4 regions of the Kribbella sp. NPDC048837 genome follow, and region 1 is predicted to be linked to each of the others. Evidence: riboswitches for the same ligand, from Rfam matches in the RefSeq annotation. Region 1 holds a riboswitch; each other region holds the start of a gene.
The links. A riboswitch is a leader RNA that binds a small molecule or an ion and turns the genes downstream of it on or off. The one in region 1 is predicted to bind ZMP and ZTP.
Positions count from the first base shown of each region.

Region 2: linked by a shared signal. The riboswitch ahead of ACZ6O0_RS01265 (metallophosphoesterase) and the one ahead of ACZ6O0_RS27670 (5-aminoimidazole-4-carboxamide ribonucleotide transformylase) in region 1 are both predicted to bind ZMP and ZTP.
Region 3: linked by a shared signal. The riboswitch ahead of ACZ6O0_RS16720 (glycine hydroxymethyltransferase) and the one ahead of ACZ6O0_RS27670 (5-aminoimidazole-4-carboxamide ribonucleotide transformylase) in region 1 are both predicted to bind ZMP and ZTP.
Region 4: linked by a shared signal. The riboswitch ahead of ACZ6O0_RS02285 (bifunctional 5,10-methylenetetrahydrofolate dehydrogenase/5,10-methenyltetrahydrofolate cyclohydrolase) and the one ahead of ACZ6O0_RS27670 (5-aminoimidazole-4-carboxamide ribonucleotide transformylase) in region 1 are both predicted to bind ZMP and ZTP.

Region 1 is NZ_JBVJHF010000006.1:222,810-227,882, forward strand. Features, by position in the region: gene ACZ6O0_RS27655 (acetolactate synthase large subunit) at 1-96, opposite strand, end outside; gene ilvD (dihydroxy-acid dehydratase) at 377-2,044, opposite strand; gene ACZ6O0_RS27665 (nuclear transport factor 2 family protein) at 2,081-2,452, shown strand; ZMP/ZTP riboswitch at 2,458-2,540, shown strand; gene ACZ6O0_RS27670 (5-aminoimidazole-4-carboxamide ribonucleotide transformylase) at 2,557-3,459, shown strand; gene ACZ6O0_RS27675 (MMPL family transporter) at 3,456-5,073, opposite strand, start outside.
Region 2 is NZ_JBVJHF010000001.1:248,893-253,965, reverse strand. Features, by position in the region: gene ACZ6O0_RS01280 (aldo/keto reductase) at 1-504, shown strand, start outside; gene ACZ6O0_RS01275 (cysteine dioxygenase family protein) at 541-1,050, opposite strand; gene ACZ6O0_RS01270 (LysR family transcriptional regulator) at 1,125-1,994, shown strand; gene ACZ6O0_RS01265 (metallophosphoesterase) at 2,001-2,867, opposite strand; ZMP/ZTP riboswitch at 2,893-2,969, opposite strand; gene ACZ6O0_RS01260 (cysteine hydrolase family protein) at 2,971-3,525, opposite strand; gene ACZ6O0_RS01255 (DUF1905 domain-containing protein) at 3,584-3,886, opposite strand; gene ACZ6O0_RS01250 (helix-turn-helix transcriptional regulator) at 3,879-4,829, opposite strand; gene ACZ6O0_RS01245 (DinB family protein) at 4,885-5,073, shown strand, end outside.
Region 3 is NZ_JBVJHF010000003.1:230,066-235,138, reverse strand. Features, by position in the region: gene ACZ6O0_RS16740 (glycoside hydrolase family 9 protein) at 1-130, shown strand, start outside; gene ACZ6O0_RS16735 (GbsR/MarR family transcriptional regulator) at 253-732, opposite strand; gene ACZ6O0_RS16730 (MFS transporter) at 796-1,332, shown strand; gene ACZ6O0_RS16725 (MFS transporter) at 1,317-2,348, shown strand; gene ACZ6O0_RS16720 (glycine hydroxymethyltransferase) at 2,341-3,789, opposite strand; ZMP/ZTP riboswitch at 3,818-3,899, opposite strand; gene ACZ6O0_RS16715 (acyl-CoA dehydrogenase family protein) at 3,897-5,073, opposite strand, start outside.
Region 4 is NZ_JBVJHF010000001.1:466,691-471,763, reverse strand. Features, by position in the region: gene prcB (proteasome subunit beta) at 1-24, shown strand, start outside; gene prcA (proteasome subunit alpha) at 62-916, shown strand; gene ACZ6O0_RS02295 (NUDIX hydrolase) at 913-1,527, shown strand; gene ACZ6O0_RS02290 (beta-N-acetylhexosaminidase family protein) at 1,543-3,306, shown strand; ZMP/ZTP riboswitch at 3,307-3,395, shown strand; gene ACZ6O0_RS02285 (bifunctional 5,10-methylenetetrahydrofolate dehydrogenase/5,10-methenyltetrahydrofolate cyclohydrolase) at 3,424-4,266, shown strand; gene ACZ6O0_RS02280 (phytanoyl-CoA dioxygenase family protein) at 4,268-5,073, opposite strand, start outside.

The sequences.
Region 1 (5,073 bases):
GAGGATCGCGCCGCCCGGGATGCCGAAGACGGTGTCCACCCCGGCATGTTCCAGTGCGCGGATCAGAGCCTGTGCCCCGGTCAGCTGCTCACTCATGAGTGCCTTCCTTGTCCTGTCACGTGATGGCTTGTGGCGACCGATCCATCCTCGCTTGTGGTTGTCTCCAGGTCGTCTCTGGGTCTCAGGTAGTCGCCCTGGCAACAAAAAACCCCTTCCGCCGGGTTGGCTGAAGGGGCGCGCTCGACTCGGTGGTCGCGTCAGTCGGCGCGCCGCACAAGTACGAGGAGAATCGATCGCATGTAGGCATTATTCGCCTCGGGACCGCGATCGGGTCAAGTTCAGCTCCACGCTGTCTCATTTTGTGAGATGGCCGTCTTTAGATACAGACCGCCCCCTCGGACGCCGAACGGACCAGCCGGGTGTACTTGCCGAGCACGCCCTTGGTGATCGCCGGGGTCTTCGGGGTCCAGCCCTGCTTGCGGCGTTCGAGTTCCGCGGCGGTGATGTGCAGGTCGAGCGTGCGGTTCTTCACGTCGAGGGTGATCCGGTCGCCGTCGCGGACGAACGCGATCGGGCCGCCGTCGACCGCCTCGGGTGCGACGTGTCCCACGCAGAGTCCCGTCGTACCGCCGGAGAAGCGGCCGTCGGTGAGCAGCAGGACGTCCTTGCCGAGGCCGGCGCCCTTGATCGCGCCGGTGACGGCGAGCATCTCGCGCATACCGGGACCGCCCTTGGGGCCTTCGTACCGGATCACGACGACGTCGCCGGGATTCAGCGAGCCGACCGCGTCCATCGCACCGCGTTCGCCGTCGAAGACCCGCGCGGTCCCCTCGAAGACGTCCGAGTCGAAGCCGGCGCTCTTCACCACCGCACCTTCCGGCGCGAGCGAGCCGTGCAGGATCGTGATGCCGCCGGTGCCGTGGATCGGCTTGTCGAGCGCACGGATGATCGTGCCGTCGACATCGGGCGGCGCGATGTCGGCGAGGTTCTCGGCCATCGTCTTCCCGGTGACGGTCAGGCAGTCGCCGTGCAGCAGGCCGGCGTCGAGCAGGGCCCGCATGACCACCGGGATGCCGCCGACGCGGTCGACGTCGGTCATCACGTAGCGGCCGAACGGCTTCAGGTCGCCGAGATGCGGCACCCGGTCGCCGATCCGGTTGAAGTCGGCCAGGGTGAGATCGACCGCGGCCTCGCGGGCGATCGCGAGCAGATGGAGGACGGCGTTCGTCGAGCCGCCGAGCGCCATCACCACGGCGATCGCGTTCTCGAACGCCTCCTTGGTGAGGATCTGGCGGGCCGTGATTCCCTTCTGCAGCAGGCCGACCGCGGCCTCGCCGGACTTGCGGGCGTAGCCGTCGCGGCGCCGGTCGACCGCCGGCGGAGCGGCCGAGCCGGGGAGCGACATACCGAGTGCTTCGGCGGACGCGGCCATCGTGTTGGCGGTGTACATCCCGCCGCAGGCGCCCTCACCGGGGCAGATCGCCCGCTCGACCGCGTCGACCTCGTCCCGGGTGATCAGGCCGCGAACACACGCGCCGACCGCCTCGAACGCGTCGATGATCGTGACGTCCTTGTCGCCGAGGCGGCCCGGCATGATCGAGCCGGCGTACAGGAACACCGACGCCAGATCGAGCCTGGCCGCGGCCATCAGCATGCCGGGCAGCGACTTGTCGCAGCCGGCCAGCAGGACCGAGCCGTCGAGGCGCTCGGCCTCCATCACCGTCTCGACCGAGTCGGCGATGATCTCGCGGCTGACGAGCGAGTAGTGCATGCCGACGTGGCCCATCGAGATGCCGTCGGACACGCTGATCGTGCCGAACTCGAGCGGGTAGCCGCCGGCCGCGTGCACACCTTCCTTGACCGCCTTCGCGAGCCGGTCGAGGGACAGGTTGCACGGGGTGATCTCGTTCCAGCTCGAGGCGACCCCGACCTGCGGCTTGGCCCAGTCGTCGTCCCCCATCCCGACCGCCCGGAGCATCCCCCGGCTGGCGGTGGCTTCCAGCCCATCGGTCACTGTCCGGCTACGAGGCTTCACGTCGACCATGCCGCTCACTCTATTCCCCGGCCTACGCTGTGCCAGGTGAACCAGCTCGAGGCGTACATCGACGGGTGGCGGCGGCACGACATCCCGGCCGTCCTGGAGACGTTGACCGACGACTGCGTGGTGATCGAGTGCTACGGGCCGGTCTATCGCGGCCGGGCACGGGTCGAGGAGTGGATGAACGCGTGGTTCGGGGCCGGTGGGACTGTGGACGGCTGGGAGATCACGTCGTCGGCGACCGCGGCTGAGGTATTGGTGGCCGAGTGGCATTTCGAGTGCACGTGGAAGGGCTCGCCGGGTGCGTTCGACGGCTCGACCGTCGCTCGGATCGATGACGGGCGCATCGGCTATCTCCGCGAGTACGCGACCACCGCACCGCTGTACGACTGGACCGGCACCTGGCGGGACTAAGCTGTGGCGCAGACCGCGACTGGCGAGGGTGGAGTACCACCGGGGAGCGGAATCAACCAGTAAGGCGTCGTCCGCCTGGGCGCCTCCGATCTCGGAGGTGCTTGATGCGTTATGGCATGAATCCCCATCAGACCGCGGGCCTGGCGGTGATCGGGTCGCGCGCTCCGTTCACCGTTGTTGCGGGGGCGCCGTCGTACATCAACGTGCTGGACGCGCTCACCGGGTGGCAGCTCGTGCGGGAGGCTTCGCAGGCGTTCGGTGTGCCGGCGGCCGCGTCGTACAAGCATGTGTCGCCGGCCGGGGTGGCGTTGGGTGAGACCGCTTATGTGCGGGCTCGCGATGCCGATCCGAAGTCGTCGTACGGCGACTTCGTTGCCGTCTCGCACCCGGTCGACGCGGAGCTCGCGGGGGTGCTCAAGCGGGTCGTGTCGGACGGGATCATCGCGCCCGGGTACGACGAGGGCGTGGTCGACACGTTGGCTGCGAAGAAGGGTGGGCGGTACCTGGTGCTCGAGGCCGACCCGGCGTTCGAGCCACCCGTGGAGGAGGTGCGCGAGTTCTACGGACTGCGGCTGACGCAGCGGCGGGACGACGTACCGCTGACGCGTGAGCTGCTGGATCCCGCGGTGCCGGATGCGGCCGCCCGGGACCTGGTGCTGGGGTTGATCGTTGCTCGCTACGCCCAGTCGAACACTGTGGTGATGGTCAAGGACGGCATGACGATCGGCGTGGGCGCTGGGCAGCAGTCGCGGGTGGACTGCACGCGGCTGGCCGGTGAGAAGGCCGCCGCGTGGTGGGCGCGCCGATCAGCCGAACCACTCACGGGTGTGTCGATGGTGTCCGACGGTGCGCTCCCCTTCGTCGACAACATCGAGGAAGCGCACCGGTACGGCGTCACCCACATCGCCGAGCCGGGTGGGTCGATCCGCTCGGACGAGGTCATGGCGGCGTGCGCCGAGCGCGGCATCAGCTTGTCGCAGACCGGCGTACGCCTGTTCCGGCACTAGACGGGGGACGTCTCGCGTGGTTTGGGTTCGGGGGCCGGTGGCGGCTCGCCGCCTTCCAGCTGGATGTCGGGGATGATGCGGTCGAGCCACTTCGGCAGCCACCAGGCGCGGTCGCCGAGCAGCGTCATCACCGCCGGGACGAGGATCATCCGGACGATACTCGCGTCGATCAGGACCGCGACGGCCATGCCGACCGCGAGCATCTTCACCGTCGGATCGTCGTCCAGGACGAAGCTCAGGAAGACCACGATCATGATCGCCGCCGCGGTCGTGATCACCCGGGCGGTCGCGCCGATCCCGATGGCCACGGCGCGATGGCTGTCGTTCGTCGCCAGCCAGGCCTCGTGGACGCGGGACAGCAGGAAGACCTCGTAGTCCATCGACAACCCGAACACGATCGCGAACATCAGCATCGGCACGAACGACGGGATCGGCACCTTCTCGTCGATCCCGACCAGGGAGGATCCCCAGCCCCACTGGAAAACCGCGACGATGACGCCGTACGCGGCCCCGACCGATAGCAGGTTGAGGATCGCGGCCTTCACCCCGATCAGCAGCGAACGGAACGCGACCGTGAGCAGCAGGAACGCCAGCAGCACGACCGCGCCGATCAGCCACAGCATCCGGCCGGCGACCTTCTCGGTGAAGTCGACGTACCCGGCCGTCGTCCCGACGACGTACGTCGGTTCCTGCTGCCCCGCGAGGACGTCGTCGCGGATCCGGTTGACCAGGTCCTCGGTCTCCGCCGCCGACGGCGAGGTGGTCGGGATGACGTTGATGATCGCCGTCGTACCGGCCCCGTTCGTGCTCGGTGGTTGGACGGCGGCCACGCCCTCGGTCTTCTGCAGCGTCGAGGCCAGCCCGGTCAGCAGGTTCTGGTTGTCGGCCGCGCTCTTCCCGGACGGGAGTTGTACGACGACAGTCAGCGGACCGTTGGCCCCCGGGCCGAACCCTTGCGCGACGAGGTCGTACGCCTTCCGGCTCGAATCCGCGGCGGGATCGGTGCCCGCGTCGAGCTGGCCCAGATTCATCGAGAACAGCGGGATGGCGAGGACGAGCAGCACCAGCGTGGCGACGATGCCGTACGGCCACGGCCGGTCGCTGACCCTGCGGCCCCACCGGGCGAAGGCGCTCTGCTCGTGCTTGAGATCGCGCTGCTCGCGCTCCTCCGCGCGGTGCTGCGCGATGGCCTGCTCGTCCGGGAGTCCGGCCTCGAGCTCGCGCTCCTCGGCCAGATGGTGCCGGTCCTTGCGGTTGAGGACGAGGAGCTTCGCCAGGCCGAGCAGGGCCGGGATCAGCGTGAGGGCCGCGAGGACGGTGACCGCGACGACGATCGCCGAGGACAGGCCGAGAGCACCGACGAACGGTACGCCGGAGACGTAGAGGCCGAGGATCGCGATCACGACTGTCCCGCCGGCGACCAGGATCGCAGCACCGGACGTCGATTCCGCGCGGCCGACGGACTCCTCGACACCCATCCCGTCGTCCAGTTGTTCTCGGTGCCGCGAGACCAGGAACAACCCGTAGTCGATCGCGACGCCGAGGCCGAGCAGGGTCGCGACGGTCGGCGCCGAGACCGGGAAGTCCTTCACGGCCGCGAGCAGGCCGAGAACG
Region 2 (5,073 bases), on a different contig from region 1:
GAGACGCTGGACGTGGTCTACCTGCGTCAGGCCCGGCTCGACTCGATCGCCGAGCACTTCGGAGCCCTCGCAGAGCTGCAGGAGACGGGCCTGATCCGGCATCTGGGGTTGTCGAACGTCCGCACCGATCATTTGGCGGAGGCTCAGAAGATCGCGCCGGTGGTCGCGGTGCAGAACAGGTACGGCGTCGGTTTCGGCCGCGTGAACGACGAGATCCTGCGCGACTGCGGCGAGCATGGGATCGCGTTCGTGCCGTTCTTCGCACTCACCGCGGAGTCGCGGGAGGCCGGTGGTGTGTCCATCAACGACGCGCTTCAGGAGATCGCGGACGATCACGGTGCCACGCCGGCGCAGATCCGGTTGGCGTGGACGCTCACCCGGGGCGACCACGTCCTGGCGATTCCCGGTACGTCGAGTCAGCGTCATCTGGAGGAGAACGTGATGGCCGGTTCGATCGACCTCTCCCCCGGGCAACTCGCCGTACTGGATGCCTTCATCGACTGACATCCGGCGCCGGGCGGAGGATCCTCCGCCCGGCGGTCAGTCGTAGTACCGGCGGACGCTCGAGCCGATCCGGGTGACGTCGGTGCCGTAGATGTGGATGGAGATCGCCGTACCGTCGGAGGTGTTGTTGACCCGGTGGATGTCGCCGGGCGGCGCGAATCCGCTCACGTCACCAACGTGGTTGTCGCTCTGGCCGATCAGTCGCAGGTCGGCGTCGTACAGGTCCTCGTGCTCGACCCCCTGGATCACCCCGAACACGCACCAGGTCACGTGATCGTGGATCCGCGTCACCTGCCCGGGGCGCCAAACCAGCGCGATGATCGAGAACGAGCCGTCGGGCTCGACGTGCAGCGTGTGACTGCGGTAGCGGTCCGCCGATCCGAGGCGCTGCTCGGCGGTCAGGACGTCCGGAGTCGGCAGATGCCGGCGCAGTTGCTCGGCCACGAGGTCTGCGGTGCCGTTCCAGTCGGCGTGCTGGTCGATGGCGGTACGGACGCCGGCGATCAGGTCGGTCAGTTCGCTGGTGGAGATCGTTGTCGTGGTCATGTCTTGAGCGTGCGCCGGTCAACCCATAACGTCTAATGCCAAGTTTCGTGCTCACTCATAGATAGATTTGATACATGCTCGATGTCACGAGGTTGCGCGTCATCGACGCCGTCGCCAGGCACGGTTCGGTCACCGCGGCTGCCCGCGAACTGCACTACTCGCAGCCGTCCGTCACTCACCACCTCTCCCGCCTGGAGGCCGAGACCGGCGCGCAGCTGCTGCAGCGGGCCGGTCGTGGCATCCGGCTGACCGAGGCCGGCCGGCTGCTGGCCGCTCGGGCCGCGGAGATCATCGGCCGGATCGACGCCGTCGACGCGGAACTCGCCGCTCACGTCGGGTTGAGCGCCGGCCGGATCCGCCTGGCCGGCTTCTCGTCGGCGATCGGGTCACTCGTGCCGCGGGCGGTGGCGGCCCTGGGCGACAAGCACCCGGGCCTCGAGATCAACCTGCTCGACGCGCATCCGCCGGAGGCGCTCGAACTGCTCCGCACCGGCACGATCGACGTCGCGATCGTCTTCCGGTACGACGAGACCGAGCCGGAGCCGTCCGGCGTACGACTGCATCATCTGCTCGACGATCCGCTCTACCTGCTGTCCGCCGATCAGCCGGTCGAGTTGGCCGGGCTCCGCGACGCGACCTGGATCGCCGGATGCGATCGTTGCCGCAGTCACCTGGTTTCGCTGTGCGCCGCCGAGGGCTACGAGCCGCGGATCGGCTACACGTCCGACGACATGGTGGTCATGCAGGCGCTCGTCGCGGCCGGCCTCGGGGTGACGACCATGCCCGGGCTCGCCCTCCGTGCCCACCACGCCGAGGGCATCATCGCCACCGAGCTCCCCGGCTCCCGCCGCCACGTCTACGCCGCGACGTACGGCGAACCACCCGACCCACCCGCGATCGCCGCCCTGCTCACCATCCTCGCCGAGACCGCGACGCTGCGCTGAAGCACTTCAGGAGTGCTCGATCGCGCCGGTGAGGGGGTTGTAGACGTAGACCTCGGTGCCGGCGTCGGGGTTGCGGGCTTGGAGGGTGTGGCAGAGCGGGGCGAACGGGCCGCCGAGGTCGACGATGGTTGCACCGGCGCCGAGGACGCCTCGGGCGAGGTGACTGGGGGCCGTGAGGTCGATGCGGGTGATCACGCCGGGAGTCACCCAGACGGGCTTGTCCGCGAGCCGGCCGGACAGTTGGTGGTGCAGGTGGCCGCACAGGACCGCTTGTACGTCGGTCCCGGCGAGAACGCGTGCCAGTTTCTCGGGCTCTTGCAGGACCACGGGCTTCAGATACGGGATCGCGTCGACGGAGATCGGCGGGTAGTGGAGTACGACGATCGACCCGGCCGGCGCGGGTGTGGCCAGCTCGGCGGCCAGCCAGTCCAGCTGGTCGTCGCCCAGCACACCGTGTGTCTCTCCGGGGACCAGGCTGTCGAGCGTGATGACGCGGAGGCCGTCGACGTCGCTCACCGCGGCGATCGCACCGGCGATGTCGGCCTGGCGGCCGATGGGTGAGCCGTCCGGACCGAGGTGGCCCCAGCCGAGGGCGGCGGTGAAGCCGTCGCGACGGTCGTGGTTGCCGGTGCAGTAGACGTGCGGGACACCTCGCTCAGCGGCGAACTCGCCCACGGCCGAGCGCACCGCAGTGCATCCCTCTTCGGACCCGTCGTCGGCGATGTCCCCGCTGACGACGATCAGATCCAGCTCCGGCACCCCGCGTACGTCGTACAACAGTCCTTTGAGCGCGCCGAGACCGTCGACGCCGTCCTCGTCCGGGCCGGTGCGGCTGATGTGGGTGTCGGACAGGTGCAGAACACGATGTGGCATGACGAGTCTCCCGGGATGTCGTTGCCGTCGGCACCCAGGCGGTCGATGCCCGTCGCGTCACTCCCCGGTGGTGACCCACCCTCGCCAGTCGTGTGGAACCACCCTACCCAGAGAACGTGACCTCGGCAGTGGGCTGGACGGCGGCGGTGCGGCCCGGGGCCGTGTGGTTCTCCCAGTAGAGGTTGGTGTGGGCGATGACCTTGTCCGGGGTCGGCGCGCCGTACTCCGAGAGGTCTTCGGTGGTGTGGGCGTCGCCGACCAGGGTGACGTCGTACCCCCGGACCATGGCGCCGTGGATGGTGGAGCGGATGCACTCGTCGGTCTGGGCGCCGCTGACGAAGAGGTGGCCGATCCCGGCCTCGGCGAGGACGTCCTCGAGGTCGGTGTCCTCGAAGGAGTCGGCGAAGGTCTTGTGCACGAGCGGCTCCGCCTCGTCGCGCTTGAGCTCGGGGACCAGCTGCCACTCGTCGCTGTCCTTCACGAGGTGCTCGCTGGAGTGCTGGACCCAGACCACCGGCACACCGCCGGCGCGGGCCTTGCCGACCAGGGTGCTGATGTTGGACACCACCTGGTCGCGCTCGTGGGCTTCGCTGACGACACCGTTCTGGACGTCGATCACCACAAGTGCCGTGTTCGGCCGATCTGACAGCGTGGACATGCCGTTCCCTCCCTCTTCCCGGGTCTGTGACGAACGCTAGTCCCACTCGCCGACAGTTTCAGGAGACCTTCCAGCTCCGCAGCCGCAACCGCACGGTCGGTACGTCGCCGTCGTCGAGCTCCTCGGCCCGCCGCACCGCCACCTTCACCGGCAGGATGTACCGCCCGTCCTTCGGGAACATCGACCTGTCCCACACGCTGTCCCCGATCTGCGCCTGCACCAGGATCATCCCCCACCCGTACGTCACGACATTGGATTCCGCCTCGAGGTACGCACAGTCCTCCTCCGGCACCGTGATGAAATACCACGGCGCCGGCCCGCGCCAGTACCAGATCTCGGCGGCGAACTCGATCTCATTCACTGTTACTTGCCTCCAGCAAGCGGTTGGCGATGTTGCGGGCCGCGGTTTTGAGTTCCGCGGATCGGAGGATGTGGTAAGGGGCGGGGAGGGAGGTGAGCTGGCCGGCGTACCAGTAGGGCTCGTCGGTGCTGGCCAGGAGGCGGGTGTGGGTGTCGTCGATGGCTTCCAGGCGGCCCATGCTGCGGGAGATCCAGTGGGCCACGTCGTCGCGCGGGGCGTCGACGATGACCTCGATGGGGTATTTCCAGCCCATCGCCAGATGTTCCTCGACGGCGGCCAGTGGGTCCAGGTCGGCGGGTGCGGTGAATTCCTCGCCCTGCGGCTCGACTTTGGCGATCCTGTCGACGCGCAGAACGCGGCGGGAATTCTTCGTGTGCGACCAGCACAGCAGATACCAACGGCCCCGGCGGACGACGACCGCCCACGGGTCGACGTCCATCGGCCATTCCTCGCCGTGGTGCCGACGGTACTGAAGGATGACGCGCCGGCCGGCGGTGCTCTGGGAGACCAGGGCCGCGGTGATCTCCGGGTCCGGCGTGCGGACGCCGGGATCGGGACCGCGCGCGCTGACCCGGCGGATGGCGTCGGTCGAGCGGGCGATGTGTTCGGGCAGGACCCGGATGATCTTGCCGAGCGCGTTCTCGACCGGGTCGGCCGCGCCGCGCGGTCCTTCCAGCACCGCCATCACCAGGCCGAGCGCTTCGGTGGTGGTGAACATCAGTGGGGCCAGCCGCAGTCCGCGACCGACCCGGTAGCCGCCGTACGGACCGCGGACCGACTCGATCGGGATGTCGGCCTCGCGCAGGATCGCGACATAGCGCCGGGCCGCCCGTTCGGAGACCCCGAGCTTCTCCCCCAGGTGCTCGGCCGTGATGCCCGGGCTGTTCTGGATCAGTTCCAGCACCATCAACGTCCGCGCCGTCGGACTCACGTCGTACGCCACAGGTCCTCACCATTCCGGAAGTGAACTGTCCGGAACCGAGCGTAGCGTCCCGGCCATGGACTACAACACTGTGATGGAGCTGCCGGCGGCGGGCGACGAGGTCGAGACGCTGCTGGGTGTGCTGGAGCGTAATCGCCGGACGTTCGCGTGGAAGACCGGCGGGCTGGACGCGGCCGGGATGAACACCCGGCTCGGCCCCTCGACGATGACGCTGGGCGGTCTCGTGAAGCACCTGGCCCTCGTC
Region 3 (5,073 bases), on a different contig from region 1:
CGACGGTGTCGACCGGTACGCCGAGTTCACCGGCCACGGATCCCGGTACGTCGACGACGTCCGCTCCTGGCAGGCATCAGAGCCGGCCGACGACTTCGCCGCGATCGCCGTGTACGCACTGACTCGCTAAACCCACCCGGTGCTTCAGCCCGACCGGGAGAACGTCCGCGCTGGTCGCCGACTGACTGCGGTGTCGATTGCGGCGGACGTGCGGTCGCAGTGCGGGCCGCTCTCGAGGTCCGTGGCCGGATCTCATGCGTTGGTGCGGGGATGCTCCGCGCGCCAGTTCTTGATCAGCTGGTCCAGGTCGGTCTTGATGAAGGCGAAGAAGTCGGCGGCCTCGGTGAGCCGTTGGCCGACGGGGGAGTCGGCACCGAAGAGGTCGGCGCCGGCGCGGCTGCTCGACTCCCACTCGCCGAGGGCCTCGTTGCGGCGTTCGAGGATCGCGGCGAAGACGTCCTCGCGGATCCGGTAGTGGTCCTTGCGTGAACCGGGCAACCGCTCGCGCGAGATGAACGAGACCTGCAGCAACTGCCGGACCGCGCCGGACACCGCGGGCTGGCTGATCTTGAGCGACTCGGCCAACTCGGCCGCGGTCATCGTGCCGGTCGGGCTGACCAGCATCCGGCCCATCACCCGGGCCGACATCGTCGGTACGCCGCTGTTCGCCAGCACTCCGGCGAAGCGCTCGACGAACTGGCTGATCTGTTCCGGACTGGGCTCCCGACTCATGGTTGAAGCTTACAGTAATTTGATGTATCGCAACTATCACAAACTTCTGATAACTTGAATTTCATGACCTCGACCTCCCACGCCGAAGGGCCGGCGCTGACCGGCGCCCCCCACTTCGGTGTCCTGCTCGCGCTCTGCCTCGCCGTCCTGGTCCTCGGCCTGGACACGACCGTGCTCAACGTCGCGCTGCCGACGCTGGCCGCCGACCTCGACGCCTCCACCAGCCAGCTGCAGTGGATGGCGAACAGCTACAACCTCGTCCTCGCGGCGCTGCTGCTGCCCGCCGGTCTCCTCGGCGACCGGTACGGCCGGCGCAAGATCATCGCGATCGCGCTGACACTGTTCGGCGCGGCCTCGCTGGCGTGTGCTCTGGCTGACTCGGCCGAGGCGCTGATCGCGGCCCGTGCCTTCCTCGGCATCGGCGCGGCGATGATCGTCCCGGTCGCGCTGTCGCTGATCACCGTGCTGTTCCGCACCGAGGAGGAGCGGAAGAAGGCGATCGGCTTCTTCGTCGTTGCCAACAGCATCGGTATGCCGCTCGGCCCGATCGTCGGCGGCCTGCTGCTCGACCACGCCGGCTGGCAGTGGATCTCATCCTGAACGTGCCGATCTCGCTGATCGCCGCCCTCGCGGTCACCCTGCTGGTCCCGGAGACGCGGAGCTCGCGGCGCCCGGCCATCGATTGGCTCGGGATCCTGCTCTCCAGCGCGGGTCTGGCGTCTTTGGTGTACGGCGTGACCAAGGCCGGCGAGACATCCTGGACCGACGGTGTCACCGTGCTGTTCCTGGGGCTCGCCGTCGTACTGATCGCCGGGTTCCTGTTGTGGCAGCGGCGGACCACCGAGCCGTTGATCGAACTGCGGTTGTTCCGCGAGCGGACCTTCACCGGGGGTGCGGTGCTGCTGACGGTCGCGGTGTTCGCGATCTTCGGGTTGCTGTTCACGATGCCGCAGTACTTCCAGGGCATCAACGGATCGGACGCGCTGCACACCGGGCTGAAGTTGTTGCCGTTCATCGGCGGGATGACCGTCGGCGCGAAGCTGGCCGAGCCCGTGGAGTCGAAGGTGGGGACCCGGCTGGTGGTGATGACCGGGTTCGTGGTGATGGCCGTCGGGTTCGTGCTCGGGGCCTTCACCGACCTCGGCACCGGGTACGGCTACACGGCGATCTGGTTCGTGGTGGTCGGGTTCGGCCTCGGGTGCTCGATGCCACAGGCAATGAACGCGGCGCTCGGTGTGCTCGACCCGGAGCGAGCCGGTACCGGATCCGGTCTCCTGCAGGCGTTCCGGCAGGTCGGCGGCACGATCGGCGTCGCCGTACTCGGCACCGTGCTGAACTCGGTCTACCGCCACAACGTCGACACGACCGGACTACCCGCGCAAGCCGCCGACGCGGTCGAGAGGGGCCTGGGCGGAGGGCTCGCGGTCGCAAGCGAGTCCGGCTCGTCCGGCTTGCTGGCCGATGTCCGCGATGCGTTCATGACCAGCCTGAACACGACCATGTGGGTCTCGGCCGCGATCGCGGCCGCCGGCGCGGTGCTGGCCGCCGTACTGATGCCACAACGGAAGACGCCCGCTCCCACGCGCGTGGGAGCGGGCGCGGTGGAACTCAGCTGAGCTCGAGGCCCGGGTAGAGCGGGTGCTTGTCGAGCATCTCGGCCGAGGCTGCCCGGGTCTTGTCCGCGACGCCGTCGGCGAGCACGTACTTCGCCTTGGACGGTGCACCGGCCGACGTGGTGGTCGGCGTGGTCGACGAGAGGACGTCGACGATCAGCTCGGCGACCCGGTCGAACTCGTCGGCGCCGAAGCCGCGCGTGGTCAGCGCCGGCGTACCGATCCGGACGCCCGAGGTGTACCAGGCACCGTTCGGGTCGCGGGGCACGGCGTTCCGGTTGGTCACGATGCCGGCGTCGAGCAGCGCCGACTCGGCCTGCCGGCCGGTGATGCCGTACGACGAGACGTCGAGCAGGACCAGGTGGTTCTCGGTGCCGTCCGTCACGAGCTTCACGCCACGCTTCATCAGGCCCTCGGCCAGCGTGACCGCGTTGTCCGCGATCGCCTGCGCGTATTCACGGAACGACGGCTGCCGGGCCTCGGCGAGCGCGACCGCCTTGGCCGCCATCGTCTGGCTGAGCGGGCCACCCAGCACCATCGGGCAACCCCGGTCGACGGAGTCGGCGTACTCGGGCTGGCAGAGCACCATGCCGCCGCGCGGGCCGCGGAGCGACTTGTGGGTGGTGGTCGTGGTGACGTGGGCGAACGGGACCGGGTCGAAGTCGCCGGTGAAGACCTTGCCCGCGACCAGACCGGCGAAGTGGGCCATGTCGACCATCAGCGTCGCACCGACCTCGTCGGCGATCTCGCGCATCGTGGCGAAGTTCACCTTGCGCGGGTACGCCGAGTAGCCGGCGATCAGGATCAGTGGCTTGAACTCGCGCGCCTTGCGGGCGACCTCGTCGTAGTCGAGCAGCCCGGTCTCCGGGTCGGTGCCATACGAGTGCTGGTTGAACATCTTGCCGGAGATGTTCGGCCGGAAGCCGTGGGTCAGGTGACCGCCGGCGTCGAGCGACATGCCAAGCATCTTCTGGTCGCCGAGCGCCTTGCGGAGCTTGGTCCAGTCCTCGTCGGTCAGGTCGTTGACGTGCTTCGCGCCCGCTTCGGCCAGGGCCGGCGACTCGATCCGCTGGGCCAGGATCGCCCAGAAGGCGACCAGGTTCGCGTCGATGCCGGAGTGTGGCTGGACGTAGGCGTGCGGAGCGTCGAACAGTGCCGTGGCGTGGTCGGCCGCGGTCTGCTCGACGGTGTCGACGTTCTGGCAGCCGGCGTAGAAGCGGTGCCCGATGGTGCCCTCGGCGTACTTGTCGGACAGCCAGTTGCCCATCGTCAGCAAGGTGGCGGGGGAGGCGTAGTTCTCGCTCGCGATCAGCTTCAGCGACGAGCGCTGGTCGGCCAGTTCGGCCTTGATCGCGCCGGCGATGGTCGGTTCCACCGCGCCGATCACCTCGAGCGCGTTGCGGTACGCGGCCGAAGCGGCGGCGGCATCGAAGGGTTGAGTCATCGTTGTCTCTCCTGCGGTTGCAGTGGGTCGAAGGCACCCAGGCGCACGGTGCCGACGGTTTTCGCTCCCCGGTGGTTCTCCACCTCAGCGCGCCAGTCGCGACGCGCTCACCCTATCGTGCGCTCGATGATCGCCGGGAACAGTGTGGTCCGCGGGAGGGTCCCGAAGACGCCGCCCCAGTCGTTGGCCAATCTCGAGGCGACGAAGGCGTCCGCGACCTCGGGCGTCGAGTGCCGGACCAGCAGTGACGCCTGCAGGCACAGGGCCATCCGCGCCGCCAGCGTGCGGGCGCCGGCCTCGGCTCCCTCGACGTCAGCAAGCGCTTGCAGTACGTCGTTCGCCGCGGCGTCGAGGCGCTGGTCGGCGCCGCGCGCCGCCCCCACCTCCAGCAGCCACGCCTCCAGTGACTCCGGCTTCCGCAGCGCCCGCAGCACGTCGAGCGCATTCACGTTGCCGGACCCTTCCCAGATCGAGTTCAACGGCGACTCCCGGAACAGCAGCGGCAGCCCGGACTCCTCCACGAACCCGTTCCCCCCGAGACACTCCAGGGCCTCGGCCACCATGAACGGAGTCCGCTTACAAACCCAGAACTTGGCGAGGGGCAGTGCGATCCGCCGGAAAGCCGCAGCCTGTTCATCACCGTTCACAGAAGCATCCACAGCAGCAGCAAGACGCATTCCCAGGGCGGTTGCTGCCTCGCTCTCCAGGGCCAGGTCGGCGAGCACGTTCTGCATCGCGGGCTTGTCGGCGAGCAGCCCGCCGAAGGCGGAGCGGTGCTTCGTGTGCCAGACCGCCTCCACCAGCGCGCGTCGCTGGAGGGCGGACGACCCCAGCACGCAGTCGAGGCGGGTGGCGGCGACCATTTCGATGATCGTGCGGACGCCGGCGCCCTCGTCGCCGAGGCGGTAGCCGATGGTGTTGTGGAACTCGACCTCGCTGGACGCGTTCGACCGGTTCCCGAGCTTGTCCTTCAGCCGCTGCAGCGCGAAGGTGTTCCGGTTGCCATCGGCAAGCACTCGCGGCACGACGAAGCAGCTCAGTCCGTCCGGCGCCTGCGCGAGGACCAGGAAGACGTCGACCTGCGGCGCGGAGCAGAACCACTTGTGCCCGTTCAGCTGGTACTCACCGTCGTCCCCGGCCGGCGTCGCGGTGGTCAGGTTCGCCCGGACGTCCGAGCCGCCCTGCTTCTCGGTCATCCCCATCCCGGCAAGGACTCCGGTCTTCTCGGCGGCCGGCAACCGGCGTACGTCGTACGACGTCGACGCGAGCTGCGGGATCCACTCC
Region 4 (5,073 bases), on a different contig from region 1:
CCGGCCTCGGCGTCACTGACCTGATCCCGATCGACCGACTGATTAGAGGACGACACCTTCGATGAGCGTTCCGTTCTACGTCTCGCCCGAGCAGCTGATGCGCGACCGGGCCGACTTCGCCCGCAAGGGCATCGCCAAGGGCCGCAGCGCGATCGCCCTGCAGTACGCCGACGGCATCCTGTTCGTCGCGGAGAACCGCTCGCCCGCGTTGCACAAGGTCGCCGAGATCTACGACCGGATGGCGTTCGCCGCCGTCGGCCGGTACAACGAGTTCGAGAACCTGCGGATCGCCGGCGTCCGGCTCGCCGACATGCGCGGGTACTCCTACGACCGGCGCGACGTCACCGGCCGGGCGCTGGCCAACGCGTACGCGCAGACTCTCGGCGCGATCTTCTCCTCCGGCGGTGAGAAGCCGCTCGAGGTGGAGATCCTGGTCGCCGAGATCGGCGCCAGCGCGGCCGAGGACCAGATCTACCGGCTCACCTACGACGGCTCGATCGCGGACGTCCGCGGGTACGCCGTGATGGGTGGCCCGGCCGACCAGGTCGCGGACTATGTCGGCGAGCACTTCAAAGAGAGCATCTCGCTGGCCGGGGCGCTCCGGCTGGCGGTGGACGCGCTCGGTCACGACGGCACGGAGGTCCGCCAGCTGACCCCGGACCAGATCGAGGTCGCGGTCCTGGACCGGACCCGGACCCAGGTGCGCAAGTTCAAGCGGATCTCCGAGGAGACCCTCGAGCGCATCCTGTCCGAGTCCCGCCCGGACTCCGAGCCCACCAAGACGACCGAGGACGCGCCGGTCGCCGAGGAGAGCACGACACCTGCCGCGGTTGACGACGCACCGGTGGCCCCGCCGGAGGACGACGCTCCCGTCGCTCCACCGGAGGAGCCCGGCGGCGACAACCGGCCGCTGTGAGCAAGCAGATCGATGGCGCAGCCGCCGCGGACTCCGCGGCGGCTGCGCTGTCTCGCCCCGGCGACCCGCTGCCGTGGGAGTTGCTCGACGAGGAGCCGGGGTTCCACCGGTTCCTGACCGTGAACCTGCGGCGGTACCGGCTGCCGGACGGGCGCGAGGTCGAGTGGGACGTCTTCGGCCCGAAGTCCGCGGAGGGGATCACCTCCGGCATCACCGTGCTGCCGCTGACCCCCGACGGCCGGATCGTCACGATCCGGATGTTCCGGGCCGGACCTGACCGGGTCGTCACCAACCTGCCGGGTGGACTGGTCGAGCCGGGCGAGGACCCGGCGCTCGCCGGCGCGCGGGAGCTCGAGGAGGAGACCGGGTACACCTGCGAGTCGCTCGACCTGGTCACGTGGCAGTGGTCGTCGGCGTCGTCGATCTACCGCAAGTACGTCGCGATCGCGCGCGGCTGCCGTCCGGACGGGAAACAAGCGCTCGACGAGACCGAGGACTGTGTCCCGGTCGAGCTCACGCTGGACGCGTTCCGCGCCGAGCTGCGCACCCCTGGCGCGATGACGGGGATCGACGCCGCCTACCTCGCCCTCGATCATGCAGGGCTTCTCTAGGTCGTAGGAGCTGTGATGACACCTGAGCCTCAGCAGACCACCCCGCGCGACGACGGCTTCGGCCTCGGCGACACCGTCGGGCTGATGTACGGCCCGACCACCGACGCGGACGCCGAGCGCGTCGTCCGCGAGACGCTCACGAAGGCCGGCGTACGGACCGTCTTCGAGGGACAGGCGGAGGTGACCGTCTGGCTCGGGGGGAGCGCCGACACGCTCGAGCAGCTCGGGGTCGCGCCCGCGGGTCTGCTGCCGGCCGAGGGGTACGTCGTCGCCGTCGGCGCCCAGCAGGTCGTGCTGGACGGGGTCGATGCCCGCGGCACCTTCTACGCCGCGCAGGCCTTCGCACAGCTTGTCCAGGGCAACCAGGTGGACGGCGTCGAGATCCGCGACTGGCCGACGATGCGGTACCGCGGCTCGATCGAGGGCTTCTACGGGACGCCGTGGTCGCACGCCGACCGGCTCGATCACCTGGACTACCTCGGCGCGCACCGGATGAACACCTACGAGTACGCCCCCAAGGACGACCCGTACCACCGCGAGCAGTGGCGCGACCCGTATCCGGCCGACAAGCTGGCCGAGCTAGGCGAGCTGATCGACCGCGCCGCCCGGAACAAGGTCGACTTCACCTTCGCGCTCTCGCCCGGCCTGTCGATCCGCTACACCGACGACGCCGACTTCCAGGCGCTGATCGCCAAGTTCGAGGCGCTGTACGCGCTCGGTGCGCGGGCGTTCAACGTGGCGCTGGACGACATCGAGTACGAGCAGTGGCACAGCCCCGAGGACGAGCAGAAGTTCGGCCCCGGCGGCGGTGGGGCCGGGCTGGCGCAGAGCGAGCTGCTGAACCGGATCCAGCGCGAGTGGGTCGAGACCAAGCCGGACCTCGCGCCCCTGCAGATGGTCCCGACCGAGTACTACAACGTCGACGAGACGCCGTACAAGCAGGCGCTGCGGGAGCAGATGGACAGTGCCGTGGTGGTGCACTGGACCGGTATCGGCGTCGTCCCGGAGACGATCACCAGTGCGCAGGCGGCCGAGGCGAAGGCCGTGTTCGGGCACGACATCCTGATCTGGGACAACTACCCGGTCAACGACTACGCGCACGGGCGGATCCCGCTGGCGGCGTACAGCGGCCGTGAGCCGGGCCTCGCCGACCAGGTCGTCGGCGTGATCTCGAACCCGATGAACCAGGCCGCGGCCAGCAAGCTCGCCCTCTACTCGTTCGCGGAGTTCGGCTGGAACCCCGCGACGTACGACGAGCAGGCGTCCTGGCATGCGGCGATCGCGGAACGCGCCGGGGGAGACGCCGCGACGATCGCGGCGCTGGAGGTCTTCGCCGACCTCACGACGTACGACGGGAAGCTGCACCTGGTGAACGCGCCGGTGCTGTCCGCGAAGACCGCCGCGTTCTGGCGGACCTGGGAGGCCGGGGACCTGGCCGGCGCGATCGCGGACCTCGAGCCGTACTGCGAGGCGATCGAGAACGCTCCGGCCCAGATCCGCGAGGGCGTGATCGACCCGGCCTTCGCCGACGAGGCGGACGCCTGGCTCGACGCGGCCTTCTACTGGGGGCAGGCGCTGCGCCAGGCCCTGCGCGTCCTCGAAGCCGGCGCCGAGGGCAACAGCTCGGATGTCGCCACCGGCCGGGACCAGATCAGCCACCTGGTCACGCAGGCCGAGGAGATTCGCGACATCCGGCTCCCGCACTCCACCACCCACCCGCGGATCGGCGACGGCGTTGCCGACGCTTTCATCAGCAGAGTGACCGACTCGGTATCCTGAGCGGTGGACCGCGACTGGCGTTGAGGTGGACGACCACCGGGGAACGGTCTGCCGGACATCCGGCCGCGCCGCGCGCCTGGGCAGCTGACCTGTAGTCGACGCCCGAAGGAGCGCGCCATGACCGCTGAACTGATGATCGGGACCGACCTCGCCGCCGAGATGGTGGCGCGGGCGGCCGAGCGAGCCCGCGTACTGCGGGAGCGGACCGGCGTGCAGCCGTGTCTGGCGACCGTACTGGTGGGCGACGACCCCGCGTCGGCGACGTACGTCCGGATGAAGCAGAACCGGTCGAAGAAGGCCGGGATCGCGTCGCGGAGCGTCGTCCTGCCCGCGGAGACGACCACCGAGGAACTGGTCGCCGAGATTCACAAGCTCTCGAACGACCCCGAGGTGCACGGAATCCTGCTCCAGCACCCGGTGCCGGCGCAGATCGACGAGCGGGCCGCGTTCGAGGCGATCGACCCGGCCAAGGACGTCGACGGCGTGACGATGCGGTCGTTCGCCGCGATGGCGTTCGGCGATCCCGGGTTCCGGTCCGCGACGCCCGGCGGGATCATCCGGCTGCTGGAGGCGTACGACGTACCGATCGCCGGGGCGCACGCGGTGGTGATCGGCCGCAGCCCGATCCTCGGCAAGCCCGTCGGGATGTTGCTGCTGGCATCGAACGCGACCGTCACCTACACGCACTCGCGGACCACGGACCTGCCGGACATCGTCCGGACCGCGGACATCGTGATCGCCGCGGTCGGGAAGCCGAACTTCGTCCGCGGTGACTGGCTCAAGCCGGGCGCGGTCGTCGTCGACGCCGGCTACAACGAGGGCAACGTCGGCGACGTCCACTTCGAGGAGGCGGTCCAGGTCGCCCGCCTGATCACGCCGGTCCCCGGCGGCGTCGGGCCGATGACGATCGCCCTGCTGCTGGAGCAGGCCGTCGACGCCGCCGAGGCGGCTGCCTCCTAGCTCATCGGTGGCAGCCACCGTCCTTGTCCGGGCGTGAGTGTGGCCGAGCCACGTCGTCGATGCCCTTGTAGGCGTACGGGTCGGTCCCGGCCACCATGACGATGTCGCGGAAGTCGTGGTTGGCGATGTGAACGCCGGGTGGCAGCGAGTGCCAGGGGAGCAGCGACTCCGCGCTCATGTAGTGGTTCGCCAGCGCCCGGCGGAACCCGTGCCGACCGCTGTTCGGCAGCGATCGGTGCAGCAGGTAGCCATTGAAGATCACCGCCGAGCCGGCCGGGACCTCGATGGCGACCGCCTGGTCGTCGGTGTACGGGAAGTCGTACGCCTCCGACGTACAGTCGAAGCGCGGGTCGTCCTGCTCGCGGTCGGGGTAGATGACGCCACGGTGGTGTGATCCGGGGAGCACCCACAGGCAGCCGTTCTCGACCGTCGCGTCGTCGAGTGCGATCCAGACCGCGGTCAGCGAGCGGTCGCGGGTCGGGATGAAGAACTCGTCCTGGTGCCAGGCCTGCCCCGGCTTCCCCTCGGACTTAATGAACAGCATCGACTGCATGGCCTTGACGTTCGGGCCGATGACCGCGGTCAGGGCCCGGACGATCCGCGGCGCGTGCAGCGCCTCGAGCGCGGCGTCCGACACCTTGTGCGGATAGTGGATGCACAGGAACTGCCGCAGTACGTCGTCGCCCGGGCCGATCCGCGGCCCGTCGGCGATCCGGCCGAGCTCCCCGCGGCAGAGTTGCTCGGCGGCGGCGTTCAGGGCGGCGACCTGCTCAGGCGGTACGGCGTGGTCCAGGACCGCGAAGCCGT